Linked DNA regions of Chelatococcus sp. HY11. The protein of the gene in region 1 binds, or shares a complex with, the protein of each later gene. Links are inferred from orthologs where the notes say so. Each region holds a gene or a part of one and is shown on either strand. Other genes may lie near its edges.

Region 1 (5,602 bases):
CACCGCATCCCCCAGCACCGTGAAGTCGAGACGCATGTCGTTGCCGATGGCGCCGATGAACGCCTCGCCGCTATGCACACCGATGCCGATGCGGATGGGATCGAACCCATTCCGGCCGCGCTCCAGGTTCCATTTGTCCATGCGGTCGAGAATGGCGCGCCCGCACGCCAGCGCCCGCGCCGCGTCATCCTCGCCGGGCTCGGGCATGCCGAAGACGAGGAAGGCGCCATCGCCGATGAACTTGTCGATGACGCCTCCATGCTCGGCCGCCGCCGCCATCACATGCTCGCGGAACGTGCCGATCAGCTCCACGACGGCCGAGGGCGACAGGCTCTCCTCCATGGCGGTCGAGCCGCGAATGTCGACGAACATGAGCGTCACGACGCTACGGCGACCGGCTTTCAGCTCGCTGATGCGCCCTTCCGCGAGCACCGGCGCGAGCTCGGCCGGCAGATAGCGGCCGAGATTGAGACGGATCGTTGTTTCCTCAACCGCGCGCACCAGGAGCTTGCGGCCACGTGCAGCCGCCAGAATGAGGATTCCGCCAGTGAGGAGCAGAATGACGACGCGCGCGAAATTCGGCTGCCAGCCGAATTGGTCCTGCACCATGAGTTCGGGGGGACGGGGGAACGTCATTTGCGCGGGCGCGGCGAAAATGCCCACGGCGACCATCGACAGGACGAGCAGAACCGTCGTGTAGATCTGGACGCTCGGCCGCAGGCGCAGCGCGTTGCTCGCAAAGACCAGCGGCAGGGCCGCGATGATCGGAAACGACAGGATATACTGGCCGGTCAGCCCGGTAACCCAGACGTTGAGCCAGATGTTGAACGCGACGATGAACATGTCGATCGTCGCCGTCCCAAAGCTCATCCACCACCGCCAGAGGCGGACGCGCACCAGCCCGTAGCTGAGAAGCCCTGACAGGAACAACGTCAGCACCGTAAGCTGGGCGTATAAAACCTGCCGCTCACCGATCGGCGAGAAGTCGCTCTTGCGATCCACGAAGGCGATCGCCGCCAGGAGAACGATACCCGTGATCATACGCACGAGGCTCGCCGTCCGCTCCGCGCTCAGCTCGGCGCTGAGCAGCAGGACGTCACTTTCCTTAGGGAGCTTGAAGGAGCGGGCGATCATGGATGGCCGTGGTCCGGGGGTGGAACCTGCTGGTGCCGGTGACCGCTCGCTAGGATCGGCCAGCCGGGTGGGAAGCGAATCGTCAGGGCTTGGCCGCCTTGTCGATCGCTGCGTTGATACTCGTTTGCAGAGCCTCGTGGGTTAACGGCCCGATATGTTTATGCTGAATGCGTCCGTCGCGGCTGACGATAAAGGTCTCAGGCACGCCATACACCCCCCAGTCGATCGAGGCGCGACCAGCCGCATCCACGCCGACCGCCGTGAAGGGATTGCCGAGCGCGCCCAGGAAGCGCCGGGCGTTCTCAGCGTTGTCCTTGTAGTTGATTCCAACGACCTTGACGCGCGGATCCTGCGCCAAGCTCATCAGGAGTGGATGTTCCTCGCGACAGGGCGCGCACCAGGACGCCCAGATGTTCACGACCGTCACCTGATTCGGCCCTGATGCCAGCAGGCTCTCGTTGGTCAACCCCGGCACGGGCTGGCCATCGCGCACGAGGCCCTCGAGCGGCGGCAGGGAAAAGACGGGAACCGGCCGTCCTATGAGGGCTGACGGAATGCGGGCCGGATCGCCGGCGAACAACCGCACCACGAACAGCACGGCCAGCGCCAGGAAGATGACGAGCGGAACTGCGAGCAGGATGCGACGCCTCCGCAGCGACGCCTCGTCAGTGACGATCGCTCCGTCCGTCGTTGTGGGATCGCGCAGCACCACGCTCTTTGCCCTCGTTTGAATCCTGGTTCGCGGCATCGCGTGCCGATGATGTATGTCCGGCGCCGCCACCGCTATCGCCGATATCCCGCACGGCACTTGCACCCGGAGGATGGCCGGACGATGGCATACGGTTGCGCGCCACCCCGCGTGCGGCCAGGGCGTCGAGGGCTTTGTGCTGCATCCGGCTGTCCATGACGGCGCGTAGCACAAGACCTGTCACGATGACGGCAGCCGCCCCATAGGCGGCGAGCACAAAACCGATATGGGGAGCATCGAGCGCGATCATCACCGGAACCTCACGCCGGCCCCGCGCCGGCCGAGCCGGCACCGAGCGGAAGCGGGCGGCGATGGTCCGCGGACTGATCGGCCGCCTTCAGGGTGAGGCTGCGGACCCGCCGCGCCAGGATCTCGCTGCGCATGCCGGATACGTGCAGCGTGAGGGCGAGCAACGTCAGGCCGATCGCCATCATGAACAACGGCCACAGCATGCTGGCGTCGATCGTCGCGCCGTCCATGCGGATGACGGAGGCCGGCTGGTGCAGGGTATTCCACCAATCCACCGAGAACTTGACGATGGGGATGTTGACGAAGCCGACCAGGGTAAGGATGGCAACGGCACGCGCCGCCTGTCCCGGCTCCTCGATGGCGCGCCAGAGCGCGAGGATGCCGAGATAGATGAGAAAGAGCACGAGCACGGAGGTCAGGCGCGCGTCCCATACCCACCAGGTACCCCACATGGGCTTGCCCCAGAGGGAGCCGGTGACGAGGCACAGCAGCGTGAAGGCTGCCCCGATCGGTGCCGCTGCCTTCTGGGAGACGTCGGCCAGGGGGTGACGCCAGACCAGCGTGCCGAGCGCCGATGCGCTCATGATCGTGTAGAGGGCAAGCGCGAGCCAGGCCGCCGGCACGTGAATGTACATGATGCGGACCGTCTCACCCTGCTGATAGTCCGTAGGCGACGAAAACAGCGCGAGATAGAGCCCGGTGGCGGTGACAATGGCGCTCACCCCCGCCATCCAAGGGAGAACGCGGGCCGAGAGAGCCATGAAACGCGTGGGATTGGCGAGCCCCCATAGAAGGCTGGTCGGCATGGTGCTCCTCCGCATCATCGTGATGTAGCGGCCGACAGTCTCGCCCGCAACGGTCTCCTGCTATCCGCCGCCGCGTAACGCTGCCGCGGACGCCACCGCCCCGGTCACGATCGCGACAAGGCTGAGCGCGGCGAGCACGAGGAAGGGCGTGAGGAACGGCACCGTTCCCCCCAGCGCCGCCTGCGCCGCCGAGACGCCGAAGATCAGCGTGGGGATCATCAACGGCAGCACAAGGACGGCCAGAATGAGCCCCCCGCGCGGCAGGGTCGCCGTCAACGCTGCCCCGATGCCGCCGATGAAGGTCAGGGCCGGCGTGCCGACCATCAGCGTCGCCATGACCGAAAGCATCGCATCGGGCTCCTGGGCCAGGAGTAGGCCGAACAGCGGCGAGAGCAGCGCCAGCGGAAAGCCCGTTGTGAGCCAATGGGCGAAGCCCTTCACGACGACAGTGAGTTCGAGCGGCACCTGCGACATCAGCATGAGATCAAGCGAACCATCCTCCTCATCGCCCTGGAAAAGCCGGTCGAGGCCGATGAGCGTGGCCAGCACCGCCGCGATCCAGAGGATGGCCGGGCCGATGCGGCGCAGAAGGTTGAGATCCGGCCCGAGCGCGAAGGGGATAAGCGTGACGAGCATCAGGAAGAACACGACGCCGAGCAAGCCGGAGCCGCCGACCCGCGCCGCGAGCTTCAGGTCCCTGACGAGAAGAGCGCGGAGAGCGGCCATCATCGGCTGAACTCCCAGGCGTCCAGATCGCCAGGCCCATCACTTGGGCTATCGCCAGAGCTATTGTCATGCCCGTCACTCTTGCCACCGAGAGTGAGCACGCGCGCGCCGTCGAGCCCCAGCGGCAGATGTGTCGCCGCGACGATGAGGCCCCCACGCGCGAGCTGCCGCTGCATCAGATGCGCGAGATCCTCCTGCGCCGTGGCATCCAGCGCCGCCGTGGGCTCGTCGAGCAGCCATACGGGCCGATCAACAAGGATGAGCCGCGCCAGGGCCACACGCCGCCGCTGGCCCGCCGAGAGATATCCGACAGGAATATCGGACACATGAACGAGACCAAGATCATCAAGGGCCGCAACCGCCTGCGGCGGTGTCGCCGGCACCCCCAGCATCGCGGCGGCGAAAACGAGGTTCTCCGTCGCCGTCAGCGCCGTTTTGAGCCCGTCGCGATGCCCCACCAAGACCGCCCGTTCGGCGAGCGGTGCATCCTCCTCTCCCTCGCGTCGCTCGGTCGAGCTGCTGTCCCCGATCAGGCGGATCGTGCCACTGGCGGGCTTCAGCCGCCCGGCGAGGGTCGCGAGCAGCGTCGACTTTCCCGCGCCGTTCTGTCCCCTCACCACAAGCGCTTCGCCACCGGCGACCGTGAGCGTAAGGTGCTCGACCAGCAGCCGTCCAGAACGGCGGCAGGAGAGACGATCGATCTCAAGGCGCAAGATGGGCGAACCTCTGGGCGGGAAGGGAGGGCGAAATGACCGTGAGGGCTTCACGGTCAGTTTAGAATCACTATCATTCGTCTAGAAGTCCGGCACGAAACTCTCTATATAGAGCGCAGGCTGCGCCGCGCGCGTGACGCGCGGGGACCTGGGCACCCCCGGGGCGGCGCGCGCTTTTGCGCAACAGGCTGGCATGTCCGTCTCACCAGACATTTGTGCCGTCCATCCCCGAAGGATCACGCGATGACCAAATCCGTCGATAGCTTCTCCTCCCGCCGCACCATCGTCGCGGCTGGCAAGACTTACACCTACTATTCCCTGCCGGAAGCCGAAAAGAACGGCCTTGAGGGAATTTCCCGCCTGCCCTTCTCCATGAAGGTGCTTCTCGAAAACTTGCTGCGCTTCGAGGACGGCCGTTCCGTCACGAAGAAGGACATCATCGCCATCAAGGACTGGCTGGTGAACCGCGGCACGGCCGAGCGCGAGATCGCCTATCGCCCGTCACGCGTTCTGATGCAGGACTTCACCGGCGTTCCCGCGGTCGTCGACCTCGCCGCGATGCGCGACGCCATGGTCAATCTCGGCGGCGACCCCAAGCGCATCAACCCGCTGGTGCCGGTCGACCTCGTCATCGACCACTCGGTGATCGTGAATTTCTTCGGCAACAACGCCGCCTTCGGCAAGAACGTCGAGGAAGAATACAAGCAGAACCAGGAGCGTTACCGCTTCCTGAAATGGGGCCAGTCGGCCTTCGACAATTTCCGTGTCGTGCCGCCCGGCACCGGCATCTGCCACCAGGTCAACCTCGAGTACCTCGCACAGACCGTGTGGACCAAGACCGAGGACGGCGAAACGGTCGCCTATCCCGATACCTGCGTCGGCACGGACAGCCACACCACCATGGTGAACGGCCTCGGCGTGCTCGGCTGGGGCGTCGGCGGCATCGAGGCCGAGGCGGCCATGCTCGGCCAGCCGGTCTCCATGCTCATCCCCGAGGTCATCGGCTTCAAGCTCACCGGCAGGCTCAACGAGGGCATCACGGCGACCGACCTCGTGCTGACGGTCACCCAGATGCTGCGCAAGAAAGGCGTGGTCGGCAAATTCGTCGAATTCTTCGGCGATGGCCTCGACCATCTCTCGCTGGCCGACCGCGCCACGATCGGCAACATGGCGCCGGAATATGGCGCGACCTGCGGTTTCTTCCCCGTCGACAGTGAAACCATCGC
Region 2 (5,454 bases), 1.6 Mb from region 1 along the record:
GTGGTGGAACTCGCCGGTCTTTATGATGGCTCCCTCAAGCTTGAGGATGCCCCCCTTGGTGGATTACGCGCGGTGCTGACCCTTCCGGCCACCTGACCGCGCGCGAAACGCGATAGCAATCGTGCAATTTGCGATGCTGCATCCATGGCACCCCCGTAATCTTCGCAAAATAGGGGCGTTTCATGAATAAATTGGCACTGAAAAAGCACATAAAAGCGATTGCCGTGCAGGTTCCACCTCTCCGGAGGCTTTTCCAGCAGCGCGACGAGGCAATGGTGCGCCTGGCGGAGATTGAGGCGCGACAAGCGCGGATCATACCCGATTGCGGAAAAGTGGCATTCGCCCACTGGGGCGAAGATGCCGTCATCGATTATCTGTTCCGAGATCGACCGTCAGGGCGTTATCTCGATATTGGCTGCTTCCACCCCGATTTGTACTCGAATACCCGGCTTCTCCATGCGAAGGGATGGAGCGGCGTGAATATCGATCCCAATCCCTTCATGATCGAGCAGTTCCGTGAACGCCGCCCAGACGACATAAACTTGAACATGGCTGTTGCGCGGGAGCGCGGCTGTCTTGACTTTTTCGTGTTCCACGAATGGGGGTCGAGCAATACGCTTTCTCCGGATTTCTCTGACAAGATCGCCGAAAGCCAGAAGATCCAGGTGCAACGTCGCATCCCTACAAAGGTTGTCACGCTTGCCGATGTGATGGAGGAATACTTCGCGCAAAGCGCGCCTGATTTCATGAATGTCGACGTCGAAAGCCTTGATCTGGAAGTCATTCAATCCAATGATTGGGAAAAATTCCGGCCAACGATCGTTGCGGTCGAAGATTTTGACTTCGATTTTTGCAATCCGGAGATGTCACCGATTTTTGCATTTATGAAATCGGTCGAATATAAGATGATTTCGCGGACGATCTATACCAGTTTCTTTAGCGAGCACACCTTCCGCATCGGCTGATGCAGGGCGAGGGGCGCCTGTGGCGCGGGCGTTTCTGCTGCCCATTAACAGGCTGATATTGCTGATGAAAAATCCCGCGACAGAATGTCGCCTGATCATGCCCTGAAGTCGGCCGGCATCCTGCTGTACAGAAGAGGGCATGGTGCTTTGGCTTGTCTTCGCCTTGATGATGGGCGCGGCTATTCTCGCCGTGCTCTGGCCGCTCTCGCGGCCGCTTTCCGTCGGTGGTCCATCGACGGGAGAAAAGTCGTTCGTCAAAGATCAGATCCGCGAAATTGAACGGGATGTGGCGCGGGGTTTTCTGTCCCCGGCGGAGAAGGACGTGGCGATCGCCGAAGTCGGGCGTCGCTTCCTGAAAGCCGTGGCGAACGAGCCATCCAAATCGCCGGCTCAAGGCGAATTGGCCCTTCGCCGTCGGCGCGCCGCATCGGCTGTAGCCCTGTCCATGATTCCGCTTGTCTCGCTTGCTTTCTACAGCTTGCGTGGATCTCCGCATTTGCCCGCCGCGCCGTTTTCCGACCGGATCGCGGATACTGCGCAGATGGACCTCCAGCAGGCCGTTGGACGGGTTGAGGCGCATCTTGCCAACGCGCCGGAGGATGGACGCGGCTGGACTATCCTCGCGCCGATCTACATGCGGATGGGCCGTTCGGACGACGCAGTGCGTGCCTATACGGCCTCTATTCGTCTGGAAGGTGACAACGCCGCACGCCGAGCTGGTCTGGCCGAGGCGCAGGTGATGAGCAGCGGTGGGCTCGTCACCGCGGATGCCCTTGAAAATTTCAAAGCCGCGCTGAAGCTGGAGCCCAAGCTCCCGAAAGCACGCTACTACGTCGCGCTGGCGGCTGAGCAGGATGGTCGCGTCGCTGAGGCCCTCAGCCTTTTCAGGGAGCTGCGGGGCGATGCTGGTCAGGATGACCCCTGGGCACCCATCGTCGATACGCATATCGCCAAACTGCAGCGCAATGCGCCCGCCGAGGCTATCGCTCGCTTGCCAGATGCCGAACGTGACGAGGCCATCCGGGGCATGGTCGCCGGCCTTGCGGCACGTCTGGAGGCTGACGGCGGCAGCATCGAGGATTGGGTCAGGCTTGTCCGGTCACAGATCGTGCTTGGCGCGAGGGCAGAGGCTCTGGCCGCGCTCACCAAGGCCCGGGAGCGCTTCAAGGACGACGAGGCCGCGCTGGCGCGGCTCGCTCCTCTTGCGGACGCGCTTCAGTCGTCATCGGATAAGTCGCCATGATGCCCAAGAGACGAGTCCCCGGGCGTTGGATCTCCAGACGTTGGCTCTCCTGGCGTTGGCTCCCCGAGGGGGGGATGCCGGAAGTGTGTATGCGGTGGAGGTTGCATAGCCTCTCCGCGAGTCTAAAAATTAGAGCCGCGATCCTCGTGAGTGCCAATGACCCGTAAGCAACGCCGCCTTTCCCTGATCGTTGCCGGCGGTGCGGTCATCGCCATGGCGCTGGCGCTCGTCCTGGTCGCGATGCGGGATACGATCGTATTCTTCCGTGCGCCGAGCGACATCGTGAGCATGGATATCAAGCCCGGTACGCGCCTGCGCCTTGGGGGGCTGGTAGCGGAGGGCTCCATTATGCGTGAGCCCGGGCAGCGGGTCGTTTTTGTTGTGAAGGACGCCAACCACGCCATCACCGTCAACTACACGGGTTTGCTCCCTGATCTCTTCCGTGAGGGGCAGGGCGTGGTGGCGGAGGGCGTGCTCGGCGCGGACCGGCGCTTCACGGCAGACAGCGTCCTTGCCAAGCATGATGAACGCTATATGCCCCGCGAGGTCGCCGACGCCCTGAAGCAGCAGGGGCTTTGGCAACATACGGGTGAGGCAGGTCAGGCCGGGGCGACGCAATGATAGTCGAACTCGGCCATTTCGCGCTCACGCTCGCTTTCGCGTTGTCGCTGGTGCAATTCGTCCTGCCGCTCTGGGGGGCTCTTGCTAACGACGAGCCCCTGATGAACGTCGCCGCTCCAGCGGCCCTCGGCACTTTCGTCGCGGTCGGTTTCGCTTTCCTTGCGCTCACATATGCCTACGTCACGTCGGATTTCTCCGTTCTCAACGTGGTCGAGAATTCGCACACGTTGAAGCCGATGCTCTACAAGATCACCGGTGTGTGGGGAAACCATGAAGGCTCCATGCTGCTGTGGATCTTCATCCTCGTGCTCTTCGCGGCGCTCGTCGCCATGGCCCGTCACTCGCTGCCCTTGCGCCTCAAGGCTTTGACGCTGAGTTTCCAGGCCTTGATCGCCAGTGCGTTCTTGCTTTTCCTTCTGGCCTCCTCCAATCCCTTCGCTCGGATCAGCCCGGCGCCTTTCGAGGGGCAGGATCTCAACCCGATCCTTCAGGATATCGGTCTCGCCATTCATCCGCCGCTCCTCTACATCGGCTATGTCGGCATCTCGATAACGTTCTCCTTCGCCGCCGCCGCCCTCGTGGAAGGGCGTATCGATGCGCTGTGGGCGAGGGCCGTGCGGCCCTGGACCCTGACGGCGTGGGTCTTTCTCACGCTCGGCATCGCGATGGGCTCCTACTGGGCCTATTACGAGCTCGGCTGGGGAGGCTGGTGGTTCTGGGATCCGGTCGAGAACGCGTCTTTCATGCCCTGGCTGGCCGCGACGGCGCTGCTTCACTCCACGGTCGTCATGGAGAAGCGGGATGCGTTGAAAGTCTGGACGATCCTGCTCGCGATTGTCAGCTTTTCGCTCTCGTTGCTCGGTACTTTTCTCGTCCGTTCAGGCGTGCTGACCTCCGTGCACACCTTCGCGACCGATCCCGCGCGCGGCGCCTTCATCCTCGGCATCCTCATCTTTTTCATTGGCGGCGCCTTCGCGTTGTTTGCGTGGCGTGCCCCGTTGCTGCGGCAAGGGGGGATTTTCGCGCCGGTGTCGCGCGAGGGGGCCCTCGTCCTCAACAACCTTTTCCTCGCGACAGCCTGCGCGACGGTCTTCATCGGCACGCTCTATCCGCTCGCTCTCGAGTCATTGACGGGCGAGAAGATCTCGGTCGGCGAGCCCTATTTCGAGGCGACCTTCCTGCCGATCATGCTGCCGCTGCTCTTCATCATTCCTGTTGGCCAGACACTGGCGTGGAAGCGCGGGGATCTGCTGGGAGCGGCCCAGCGGCTGATGGGGGCCTTCGCACTCGCCATCGCGGTGGCTCTGGCTGTGATCGCGATCACCGAGGGCGGCCCGGTCCTGGCCGTCGTGAGCATCGGCCTCGGCTTTTTCATCATCTTCGGCTCCCTGTCCGATACGCTCACGCGGTGCTGGCCGAAGGGCGCACAGCTCGGCGTTGTCTGGCGTCGTGCCGTTGGCCTGCCGCGCTCCGCATGGGGGACGACCCTGGCGCATGCCGGGGTTGGCGTGGTGGTGATCGGCATCGCTGCTTCGGCCTGGAGCACCGAGGACATCGCGCTGGTAAAGCCGGGCGGAACCGTCCAGACCGGTCCCTATACCCTGCGCCTGGACGGTGTGTTTCCTAGGGCCGCCAACAACTATCGCGAGGACGTCGCGCGTTTCACGCTTTCGCGTCACGGTCGCGATCTCGGCACCATGGAGGCGTCCAAGCGCCTTTATACGACGCGCGGCATGCCGACGACCGAGGCTGGTATCAGGACGATCGGTCTTGGACAGCTCTATGTGAGCCTCGGCGACAATGAAGCCGAAGGAGCCATTGGCCTGCGGGCCTATTGGAAGCCTTATGTGACCTTGATCTGGCTCGGTTCTATCATCATGGCCGCAGGCGGGGCGTTGTCCCTGACCGATCGGCGCATCCGTGTCGGCGTTCCACGCCGCCGCCTGGATGTCGCTGCCGTGCCCGCGGAGTAGGGGATGCGCGGCCTCTTGCTTGCAGCCCCTATCACTGTCTCTGGCCCGCGCGACCGGGCGCGGCGTGGGGGGGCTGCCTTTGGTGTCCTGATGGCTCTCCTCGTATTCCTGGCGGGGGGGCTTTCGGTGGGGCGCGCCGTCGAGTTTGACGAGATCTTGCCGGACAAGGCCATGGAAGCGCGGGCACGCGCGATCTCGTCCGGCCTGCGCTGTCTTGTCTGCCAGAATCAGTCCATCGATGATTCGAATGCGCCGCTTGCACGTGACCTGCGTATTCTCGTCCGTGAGCGTCTGAAGGCGGGGGACAGCGACGAGCAGGTCAGGACCTTCCTGGTCGCGCGCTACGGAGAGTTCGTGCTGCTCAGGCCGCCGGTGACGACGACGACGGTGCTGCTCTGGGGCGCACCGTTTCTCATCCTTGGCTGTGGAGCTATCGCCATCGCGCTTGGCGTCAGACGTCGACGCCGGCAGGCTCTCGCCGTTCCCCTGAGTGACGAGGAGAAAGCGCGGCTGGAGGCTGCACTCGGCGCCGATTGAGGCGTTTAGGCGGTGGAAAGGCTTGCGCTTTTTGCCTGTCCGATGGGCGCGTGAATCTTACGAAGAATTCATGGGTTTGAGAGGGTGCTGTAATCGGGGGTTTGTCATTGTCTGT

The links.
Region 2: the proteins of ccmB (region 1) and ccmE are in contact, whole or in part, in a solved structure (PDB 8CE8), measured with the Escherichia coli proteins. The link is inferred for Chelatococcus sp. HY11 from one-to-one orthologs.

The regions. Positions count from the first base shown.
Region 1 is NZ_JAHBRX010000001.1:3,499,105-3,504,706, reverse strand. Bases 1,833-4,794 are described here. They hold ccmB (heme exporter protein CcmB), read right to left. Parts: upstream 3,667-4,794; coding sequence 2,998-3,666; downstream 1,833-2,997. Other genes in these bases: acnA (aconitate hydratase AcnA), read left to right, coding at 4,620-4,794; ccmA (heme ABC exporter ATP-binding protein CcmA), read right to left, coding at 3,663-4,376; KIO74_RS15945 (heme ABC transporter permease), read right to left, coding at 2,143-2,937; ccmD (heme exporter protein CcmD), read right to left, coding at 1,833-2,132; KIO74_RS15955 (DsbE family thiol:disulfide interchange protein), read right to left, coding at 1,833-1,840. Also shown: KIO74_RS15960 (adenylate/guanylate cyclase domain-containing protein), read right to left, coding at 1-1,134; more of KIO74_RS15955, read right to left, coding at 1,217-1,832; more of ccmD, read right to left, coding at 1,800-1,832; more of acnA, read left to right, coding at 4,795-5,602. UniProt on the Escherichia coli protein: Required for the export of heme to the periplasm for the biogenesis of c-type cytochromes.
Region 2 is NZ_JAHBRX010000001.1:1,858,466-1,863,919, reverse strand. The notes cover bases 1,283-4,096. They hold ccmE (cytochrome c maturation protein CcmE), read left to right. Parts: upstream 1,283-2,364; coding sequence 2,365-2,829; downstream 2,830-4,096. Other genes in these bases: KIO74_RS08610 (heme lyase CcmF/NrfE family subunit), read left to right, coding at 2,826-4,096; ccmI (c-type cytochrome biogenesis protein CcmI), read left to right, coding at 1,283-2,208. In the rest of the region: KIO74_RS08630 (sensor histidine kinase), read left to right, coding at 1-96; KIO74_RS08625 (FkbM family methyltransferase), read left to right, coding at 183-965; more of ccmI, read left to right, coding at 1,105-1,282; more of KIO74_RS08610, read left to right, coding at 4,097-4,802; KIO74_RS08605 (cytochrome c-type biogenesis protein), read left to right, coding at 4,893-5,339. UniProt on the Escherichia coli protein: Heme chaperone required for the biogenesis of c-type cytochromes. Transiently binds heme delivered by CcmC and transfers the heme to apo-cytochromes in a process facilitated by CcmF and CcmH.